One region of the Exiguobacterium sp. Helios genome, then DNA from elsewhere that is predicted to be linked to it. Evidence: riboswitches for the same ligand, from Rfam matches in the RefSeq annotation. Region 1 holds a riboswitch; the other holds the start of a gene.

Region 1 (5,245 bases):
GGGAACGGAAATCAAATCTCCGGGGTTCAGTTCAATGTTGTAATAGCCGACTTCGTCGTCCTGGATCGCAAAGACGCCGTGACCGCTGACGATGAACCGGACTTCGTCATCCGTATGGTGGTGCTCTTTTTGGAAGTTGACGAGCAACTCATCCAAGTTCGGTGTCGCATCGGACAGTGAGATGATATCGGCCGTCTGGTAGCCGCGGCGTTCCGAGACGTCCGTAATTTCCGGCTCGAACGTATCGAGAATCGTTTGTTTGTCCGCGTCCGTCAGCGTATAGGTGTCGACCAGTTCTGCCGGGAGTTTCGAGACATCCCATTGTTCATACAGGACACCACGTGAAGAAAGAAAAGCGGAAACCTCGTTTTGATCCGTATACCGTTCGTTTGTCTGTTGGAAAAGTACTGTTGCCATTTTAAATTCCTCCTTTTAATGAATCGCCTGTCGGCACGTTTGCAGTTTTAACGTGTAGCTGAATAAAAATTCAAAGGCTTCCAACTGTTTTTTCGCTTCAAAGGCAGTCGGTGCCCAGACGGTGATCCCGTGATTGCGAATCAGGACGGCACCGCTTTCCGTTTTTACATGCCTGGCAAACACTGCGGCAAGAGTCGGGATATCCGCATGGTTCTCAATAACCGGTACGACGACTTCCGCATCTTCTTCCCAGCGGCCGAGTGCCTTGATGATTTCCTGACCGGTAAACCGGATTTCCCCGCGGTCTCCGTAGAGTTCTGAAATGACATTGTTGTCGACGGTATGGACGTGAAGCGAGCAGCCGGCCGACGTCCGGTTAAACACCTCGACATGAAGTAAGGTCTCAGCAGACGGACGTCCGTTTTGTTCGCCGATCAATTGACCGGTCGCGTCAACATGGACGAAATCGTTCGGCGTGTCCTGCCGTTTATCTTTGCCGCTGGCTGTCACAAGAAATTCCGTCGGACTGCTGTTCGTTCGAATGGCGAGGTTACCGCTCGTGCCGGGAAACCAGTCGCGTACGGCGAACTCCTGCTTGATGGCGCGGAGTTCTTCGTATCGTTTCAAGAATGTCATGCATGCACCCCCGTGGTCTGTAAGTGTTTGACGATGTCATAAAACGTTTCAAACGGCGTATAGGGAATACCGTGCTGTTCACAGAGTGTTATCAGATAATCCCGGGCATAGACGTGATCAGCCTTTTTCGCCAGTTCAAAATCCGTCACGGAATCGCCGATTGCGATGATCGAATCGCCGTCCTGCTTCAACTTCCGGGCGATTGACGTTTTACAACAGCCGCATTGATTGTTGCATGCCGCATCGCAAGCGTGTGGCCATTCAATCCGGACCGTCTCTTCACTGAAGTCACTGCCGTTGCAGTAAATCGTTTCATCTGTCAGTAAATCGGCAAGAATCGGTTGGACAAAAAAGTCAATCCCGCCGCTGACAATCGCAAAGTCGATTCCGTTTGATTTGGCAAAGGCGAGTAAGGTGTCGAAGCCGGGACGGATGACTGCCCGATTAATCAAAAAATCGATATACTCCTGTTTTCGATCTGAGGGCAACAATCGGAACATCTGTCCGACCCCGGACCGGATCGACAGCGAACGGTCGAGCACACCTTTTTTTAATGGTTCAAATGCTTCTTGCGGGGCAAACTCTTTCATCAAGGCGATGATGTTGTCGTGTTCCGTCACCGTGCCGTCGAAGTCACATAAAATCCGAGTCGTCATTTCGTGATCCCCCAGGCGTCAAGGGCGACCCGTAATTCTTCCTGCCGCGTTGCGGCACTTGTCAGCGATTCTCCGGTCAGTGCGGCGTCGAGCGCCTGACGGAATGCAAGGACACCGGCCGCTGCCCCTTGCGGATGACCGTGAACGCCGCCTCCGGCATTGATGACCGAATCGGTACCGAAATCACGGACGAGCTGAGCGACGAGGCCGGGATGGATGCCGGCGGACGGAACCGGCAGAATCGTCTTCGTTTCTCCGATTCGCGTCGCTTCAACGGCGATCCCGCGGGCCAAATCTTTGGCGAGTGCAACGTTACCATAGGGAGACGGGAACAATGTCAAGTCAGCACCGGCCAGTCGGGGTAACGTTCCAAGCAGAACAGGAGCCGAAATACCGTATTCAGGACTTGCGATCAAGGCACCGCTTAAGGCCGGGTGATTAAAAATCGGGACGGAAATGTCCGCATCGGCAGCCAACTCGCGCAGGACATCGAGTCCGTATGTAAACGTGTTGAGCAGGAAGGCCGTGGCACCTGCTTCAATCAGGCGTTTTGCCTGTTCCTTCAAGCCGAAGACGGGACCGCTTAACGTAATCGCATAAAGCGCCCGTTTGCCGGTGCGTTCATAATGGGCGTCGAGGACTTCCCGTCCGATCCGTGCCCGGTCGAGTGCCGGCGTCAACGGATTGTCGTATAGAATCTCATCATCTTTAACGAGATCGATGCCGCCCGCGAGCTGTGCTTCGAGTTGTTCCCGTAAAAAGACGAGGTCCCGTCCGATGACTCCTTTAAATATGCTCATCAACAGGGGACGGTCATGGACCTGAATCAATTGACGGACTCCTTCAATCCCGAATTTGGCACCGGGAAAGTCGTTCGTGAATGACGGGGGAAGCTGTAAGTCGGTTAACTTGATTTGTCCATCGAGCGACAGTTTACCGAAGACCGTCGTTAAGATAGCGGAAAAGTCCCGTGAGACGTTGTGTTCCGGATAACGGATCGTAATGTAACCTTTGCCGTCATGTTCTTCTGTATGGACGACCTGTCCTTTAAAGGATTCCAGTTGTTGTTGTTCCAAGTGATTTAAATCGGTCCATGAACCGACCGTCAGACCGAGCGCGATTTGCTCTGCCCGTTTCGGCAACTGATCGGTCGTTCCGAGTTGGTATGTTGCGGTAATGTACGCCATATGAATCGTCTCTCCCTTATTGAAAAATACAAAAATGGTCCCTCGTCAATGACAAGAGACCATGAAAAATTGCGCGTGGACTCTTATCTGTCAGCGTATTAGCTGCAAGAATTAGCACCGTGCCAAGTGGTCGGTTGCTGCGACATCGTAGGGCTCGTCCCTCCGTCTGCTCTTGATAAGAATTGGATGAAATTGTGAAATCTAATTGCAATTTTTACATGAGATCCATCACTTGTCAAACTATATTTTGAAAATTTATTTTTTTGAAAATACTTCTTCTATAGACGGTTCCGTTTTTGAATCCGTTTCACTAAAAATTGGAATTGACAGACGGCCAGCAACGCACGTAGTATTCAAATCAACATCAAATCACATGACAACTACATATGACTCTTATCGTGAGTTGGCAGAGGGAATTGGCCCGAAGACGCCGCAGCAACCGACCATCCGGCACGGTGCTACATCCAACAGACATTCGTCTGAGAGATAAGAGGACGGAGTATTCTGCCGCGCCTCTTTTCTTTGACGAAAAGAGGCGTTTTTTCGTGTGATCAACAAGGAGGAAACCAGAATGGGATACCAAGCATTTACAGTACAGGACGCGATTGAACGGGTCCGGACACTCGGATTAATCGGCAATGAACCGGTGACGGCAGAAGAGATCGGGGACGGGAATTTAAATCTCGTTTTCCGGATTCAGGAAGGAGAAAAACGGCTGATTTTAAAGCAGGCGTTGCCATATGCGAAAGTCGTCGGGGAAAGCTGGCCGCTGTCGCTCGAACGGGCCTGGATTGAACAATCGGCCTTAAAAGAATTCGCAAAAGTCGCTGTTCCTTTCGTTCCGCACGTCTACCATGCGAGCAAGGAAGAAGCGTTTACGGTGATGGAGGATTTGTCGCATTTAACGATCGCCCGGACCGGCTTGCTCGAAGGGGAAAAGTATCCGTTACTCGCGGAACACATCGGTTCGTACCTGGCGCGGACACTGTTTTATACGTCGGATTTTGCGCTTGGACCGGTCGCGAAAAAACAAGTGGCGCGGAACTACTACAATCCGGATCTCTGTGATATCACGGAAAAATTGATCTTCACAGACCCGTTTTATGATGCGGAAACGAATGCGATTGAAGCAGGCCTCGAAGCGGAAGCGGTTCGGTTATGGCAGGATGCAGAACTGAAACGCGAAGTCGCGAAACTGGAAACACTGTTCATCACAAAAGGTGATGCATTATTGCACGGTGACTTACATACCGGAAGTATTTTTGCTTCAGCCGATGAAACGAAAGTCATCGATCCCGAGTTCGCCTTTTACGGACCGTTTGGTTTTGATGTCGGACAATTCATCGCCCATCTCTGCTTTGCCGCGTATCCAAACTATGCCGAGTTACGGGATGGACGGGTGAAGGATATCGATACGTTTTGGCTGACCTTTGCGTCGACGTTCAAAGCATTATGGGAACGCGAAGCGGTAGAGCCGTTCCGTTCGGCGGGCGGACTTGTCGACGATGTCCTCAGTACGATTTTACAGGACGCACTGGGCTTTGCCGGTTGTGAGTTGATCCGGCGGACGATTGGATTGGCACCGGTTGCGGACCTCGAGAACATCACGGACGCGGGGGAACGACTTGAGCGGAAACGTCATGCGTTACGTCTTGGAGTGGCATTGATCAAACGCCGGACCGAATGCAAGACGTTCACCGATTTACGGAACTTCGATTTGACGGAGGAACTCAGCCGATGAGCCAATTCGTCCAAAGCATCATCTATGACAACGGGACGGTGACGATTTTGGATCAGACCCGGCTCCCGGAAGAAGAACGATACGAGGTTATCCATGACTTGGCGCAAGCGATTGACGCCATCAAACAATTACGTGTCCGCGGTGCCCCGGCCATCAGCCTGTTCGGCGGCTTCATCCTTGTGCAGGAAGCATTCCGCCGGACGACAGGGTCACTTTCTGAAGCGAAACAGGAACTGTTGACGGTGTCGGCCCAATTGCTCGCAACCCGGCCGACGGCGGTCAATTTGCGGAACGTGCTTGATGAGCTGAATCAAATTATTGTCTCGAGTACGGCGCTTGCCGAGTTACCAAAACGGTTGGAACAAAAGGCGCTCGAACTGTATGAAACGGATGCCAAGACATCCCGGCAAATCGGGATCCACGCATTGGAATTATTTGAGTCCGGTGACCGGGTTCTGACGATTTGTAATGCCGGATCGATTGCGACAGCGGCTTACGGGACGGCACTTGCCCCGTTTTATCTCGCGAAAGAACAGGAAATTCTGCTCTCCGTTTATGCATCGGAAACGCGGCCGTTACTGCAGGGAGCGCGTCTGACGACATGGGAA
Region 2 (5,245 bases), 500 kb from region 1:
GGAGCCCGGTTGGCGGAAAAAGGGGAAGATGTCACATTTTTAGTGCGTGAACGCCGGTTTGAAGAATTGTGTGCAGGACTTCATGTCAAAAGTCTTCATGGGGATATTACCTATTCTCCGCGCCTGATCCGGACCGGAGAAAAAGGAACGTTTGATGTCATTCTTTTATCGACCAAGGCTTATCATCTGGAGCAGGTGTTAGAGGACATCAAACCGTTCGTCGCAACTGATACATATATTTTGCCGTTGCTAAACGGAATGGCACATTTAAAGCAACTGGAGCAACACTTCGGAGCGGAACGTGTACTGGGCGGACTCTGCTTCATCGAATCAACGCTTGATGCACAAGGACACATCGTACAGACGAGTCCGTCCCATCATTTATTATTCGGTCCGTTACCGGGAACCCGGCCAGACCGTTTGGAAGAACTGAAGCAGCACCTAGAGGGGACACTAGCGCCGATTAAATACTCGGACTCGATTACCAGCGATATGTGGAATAAGTATCTGTTCATCACGACGTTTTCCGGTGTGACGTCGCTTTTCCGTTCAGCAATCGGTCCGATTCGTTCGCAGGAAGAAGGAATGATGATGATCCGCCGCCTGGCAACGGAAGCCAAAGAAGCGATGGAACGCCAAGGTGCTGTGTTCAGTGATGGGATTGAACAGATCCAACAGCAACAGATCGCACAAATGGATGAAACGATGAAGTCGTCCTTACAACGTGACATGGAGAAAGGTAATGAAGTCGAGTCAGCTCATTTGTTCGGCACACTTCTTTCGAAAGATGAAGCGACGCAAGTGATGTTGCCGGCGATTTATGCAAATCTCGAAATTTATCGTATGTCGAGAAAAGATGTTTAACTAGTTGTTATATAGGGAATATTCGTTAGGTTGTATTGAGCCTATATTTTTCATAATCCACAATAATGTGTAGTTTTCAGCTATTCGTTGACTTGCTGAATTGCATTCAACTATCCTTGAAAAGACAAGATGGTTAAAAAAGCAAAATATATTTTATATTTTTTAAATGAAAACAGAAGTGAGAGGGGAATTATTTTACATGAAACGTATTATTATCCGTGCGGGTATGACACCGTTTGAACAGTTCGACGCAGAATATTTGATGAAGCATAACTCAATCGGAGGGAACGTCGGAAACCTGATTTATCAATACAGTATTTTCCGCACCTTGATGACAGAGGGCACGACGATCACACCGGATTACTACTACTATGAAGAAGAGCGTGCAGATGAAATCAATGCGAACTTCGATTTATATGTCATTCCACTCGCTGATGCATTCCGTAAAGAATTCGTCCCGACACTTCGTAAATATACAAAATTGATTAAAAAACTAAAGATTCCGGTCGTCGTCATCGGTGTCGGTTTACGCGCACCGTTTGAAGCGAATTTAAACGACGGTTTCTCATTTGATGAAGACGTTAAAGCGTTTGTCAGCGCAGTTCTTGAGCGCTCAAGCATGCTTGGACTTCGCGGCGAAATCACATCAAAATATTTGACGCGTCTTGGTTTCCGCGAAGGAATCGATCACAAAGTCATCGGTTGCCCATCGATGTATGCGTTTGGTCGTGATTTGAAAATTCGTGAAACGAATATCACAAAAGATTCAATGATCGGTGTCAACTCGTCACGTCTTGCACCGCAAAACGTCCTTAACTTCATCACACGCGGAATGGAAGAGTACCCGAACCACTACTTCATCCCGCAATGGATGAAAGAGTTGCGTTTGACGTACACAGGAACACATCCGATTGCTGACTTATCCGTCACGAACTATCCGGTCAAGATGTCGGATCCGACTTACATGAACGACCGTGTCCGCTTCTTCTTAAACGCGCAGACATGGATCGACTTCTTGAAAGAAGCTGACTTCAGCTTCGGAGCACGTCTTCACGGTAACATCACGGCAACACTTGCCGGAACGCCAAGTATCCTGATTCCGAAAGATGCACGGATGCGCGAATTAACGGATTATCACCAATTGACACACATTTGGGCAAATGACATCACAGACAGCACACGCTTGTCGGATGTGATTGAGTCGGCTGACTTCCAAAGTCCGACACGTGTTCAAGCACGTAACTTTGATAACTTCGTGGAATTCCTGAATACAAATGATCTAGAACACATCTACAAAGAAACGAACTATCCGGAGAACGTTCCGTTTGATCGTGAAATGGCCAAAGCAGAGTTGCTTCCGGTCGTTAAACCGATCACAGGAATCAGTATCGAAGAAGCTGTTTCACGTTTTGAATCATACTTCCCAGCAGAAGAACAAAAAATCGTGGCAGCTCAAAAACGCGATAAAGCGAAAATGGCTGAAAAAGATAAGAAAATCAAATCACTTCAAGGCAAGTTGAACAGTCAAACAAAAGAAATGAAGCATCAACAAGGCACATTGAACCGGAAAGCGGTTCGCATGGCATTGAAGACAGCTGATTTGTTTGCGAAGAAATAAGCGACAGACGTCTTATACCGTTTTGGTGTAAGGCGTTTTTTTTTACATGATAAATTCTGAATTGTGTTGACAATTCAAAACAGGGTTGGTACTGTTATGAAAAATTACATTCTTATCCAGAGAGGTGGAGGGACTGGCCCTTTGAAGCCTCAGCAACAGGTCGAAAGATACTGTGCTAATTCCTGCGGGTGTTGTACCCGATCGATAAGCTTCCTTTGATTGTCGACCGACGCACCCATGCATGTGGGTGCGTTTTTTTTTAGTTTAACGAGAAAAAGAGGAGTGTGGAGGAGCAATGAAAGAAGGAACGTTTCGGCGGAAAATGGAATCCCGGCATATCGTCATGTTGTCACTCGGCGGTGTCATCGGGACCGGATTATTTTTAAGTACAGGCTATACGCTCGAGCAGGCCGGTCGGGTCGGCACGATTTTATCTTACCTGGTCGGAGCGCTGGCGGTTTATCTGGTAATGCTTTGTCTAGGGGAGCTGGCGGTACATATGCCGGAGACGGGTGCCTTTCACAGCTACGCGACGAAATATATTGGATCCGGAACAGGCTATACCGTCGCCTGGCTTTACTGGCTGACTTGGACGGTCGCGCTCGGTTCGGAATTTACGGCAGCCGGTTTATTGATGCAACGCTGGTTTCCGGATGTTCCGGTCTGGCTGTTCAGTGCTTTATTCGTCGTCATGATTTTAGGCATCAATGTCTTGACGGTCCGCTTGTTCGCGGAAGTTGAATTTTGGTTTTCTGCCGTCAAGGTGCTGACGATTTTAGTGTTCATCGTCTTAGGAACAGCAGCAATCGTCGGATTCTTGCCCCTCGCGGACGGCTCACAAGCACCGCTTCTCGCTCCGTTGACGGAGGGGGGCCTGTTTCCGAACGGAGCGTTCGCGATCTTGATGACGATGCTTGCCGTTAACTTTGCCTATTCCGGAACAGAGTTAATCGGGATTGCAGCAGGTGAGGCGGTCGATCCGAAACGGACGGTTCCTCTCGCCATTCGAACAACAGTCTTCCGGCTCGTCTTATTTTTTGTCGGGACGATCATTGTTCTTGCGATTCTGTTACCAAATGATTCAAAAGGAGTGCTTGAAAGTCCATTCGTTGCTGTGTTTGAACGGATCGGTCTTCCGTTTGCAGCAGACATCATGAACTTCGTCATCCTGACCGCGATTTTGTCAGCAGCGAACTCGGGTCTGTATGCCGCATCACGGATGCTCTGGTCTTTATCCGATCAACGGATGATTACGCCGTACTTTTCTAAATTAAATGCGAGCGGAGTGCCGATACGTGCCGTTCTCTTCAGTATGCTCGGTGGTCTGCTTGCCCTGTTCTCCAGCGTCTATGCACCGGGTTCCGTCTACATTGCGCTTGTCTCGATCTCGGGACTGGCAGTCGTCGTTGTCTGGATGAGTATCAGCGCCTCACAGTTCATGTTCCGCAAGCGCTATCTGCAAGAGGGGCATGATCTAAACGATTTGGTTTACCGGACGCCCTGGTATCCGTTTGTACCGATTCTGTCGTTTTTAATGTGTTTGGCTTCATTGATCGGAATCGCCTTTGATCCGACGCAACGGGTCGCCCTCTATTTCGGGGTTCCGTTTATCGCGGTCTGTTACATCGTTCATCATCTGACAAAAACATCATGGAAACGGAGTGTGGAAGATGTCAAAGAACAACAATCCAGTTGAACAACTGTTAAAAGAAAAACCCTATATTTTATTGGACGGAGCACTGGCGACGGAACTTGAACGCCATGGGAGAAATCTCGATGATCCGCTTTGGTCGGCCCGGGTACTGCTTGAAGAACCGGAACAGATTCACCGCGTCCATGCGGATTATTTTAAAATCGGGGCGGATTGTGCCATCACGTCCAGCTACCAAGCGAGTGTCGCCGGCTTCAGCAGCCGGGGGATTAAAGAAGAGGAAGCGATTGAACTGATGAAACAAACGGTCTATCTGGCACAGCAGGCGCGTGCGGAAACCGGACCGGCAGCGGATCACGCTTTGATTGCGGGATCGATTGGTCCTTACGGTGCCTATCTTTCGGACGGATCCGAATACATCGGTCATTACGGAGTCGACGATGCGCAACTTGAAGCTTTCCACCGTCCTCGTCTGGAAGCGTTAATCGCGGCAGGTGCGGACGTGTTGGCATTTGAGACGATTCCCTCCTTGCAGGAAGCCGAAGTGCTGTTCCGGCTGCTCGAAGAATTTCCGGATCAGTCGGCCTGGCTTGCCTTTTCCCTGCGTGACGCAACACACATCAGTGAAGGAACACCGTTGAGTGAGTGTATCAAGGCATTAGGGGAGCACCCGCAACTGGCGGCAATCGGCGCGAACTGTTTTCCGGCATCGATTGCGACAGAGTTCATCACGACATTAAAACAACTGACCGATGTACCGATTATCGTCTATCCGAATTCCGGTGAGCAGTATGATCCGGTCAGTAAGACCTGGTCCGGTGAAGCAGTGTGTACGGCTTTCGAAGACATTGCTCCGGAATGGTATGCCGCAGGTGCCCGGTTGATCGGCGGATGTTGCCGTACGACACCCGAGCAGATTGAGCGGATTCAACAGAAGGTGACAATCGGTTAACCGGAAGTCATGTCTAATAAGGACAAAAAAAGAGAGCGGAATTTTGCATCCGTCCTCTTTTTAGACTGATATTTCGTATTTTCAGAAACTCACCGTTCCCGTAACGCTTGGTTGAACTGTTTCAGCAACCGACCGAACGATTCGGCATCTTCATCCGGCC

Evidence for each region. Region 1 has a riboswitch for S-adenosylmethionine ahead of HNY42_RS03650 (2,3-diketo-5-methylthiopentyl-1-phosphate enolase). Riboswitches for the same ligand answer to the same signal wherever they lie in the genome.
Region 2: it holds a riboswitch for S-adenosylmethionine, as region 1 does, so the genes downstream of both, HNY42_RS00985 (amino acid permease) here and HNY42_RS03650 (2,3-diketo-5-methylthiopentyl-1-phosphate enolase) in region 1, are expected to answer to the same signal.

The regions. Positions count from the first base shown of each region.
Region 1 is NZ_CP053557.1:688,186-693,430, forward strand. Features, by position in the region: gene HNY42_RS03635 (1,2-dihydroxy-3-keto-5-methylthiopentene dioxygenase) at 1-417, opposite strand, end outside; gene HNY42_RS03640 (methylthioribulose 1-phosphate dehydratase) at 433-1,053, opposite strand; gene HNY42_RS03645 (2-hydroxy-3-keto-5-methylthiopentenyl-1-phosphate phosphatase) at 1,050-1,709, opposite strand; gene HNY42_RS03650 (2,3-diketo-5-methylthiopentyl-1-phosphate enolase) at 1,706-2,896, opposite strand; SAM riboswitch class I at 2,977-3,078, opposite strand; SAM riboswitch class I at 3,287-3,389, shown strand; gene mtnK (S-methyl-5-thioribose kinase) at 3,468-4,637, shown strand; gene mtnA (S-methyl-5-thioribose-1-phosphate isomerase) at 4,634-5,245, shown strand, end outside.
Region 2 is NZ_CP053557.1:183,502-188,746, reverse strand. Features, by position in the region: gene HNY42_RS00995 (ketopantoate reductase family protein) at 1-864, shown strand, start outside; gene HNY42_RS00990 (polysaccharide pyruvyl transferase family protein) at 1,064-2,482, shown strand; SAM riboswitch class I at 2,592-2,693, shown strand; gene HNY42_RS00985 (amino acid permease) at 2,778-4,178, shown strand; gene mmuM (homocysteine S-methyltransferase) at 4,153-5,085, shown strand; gene HNY42_RS00975 (MarR family winged helix-turn-helix transcriptional regulator) at 5,175-5,245, opposite strand, start outside.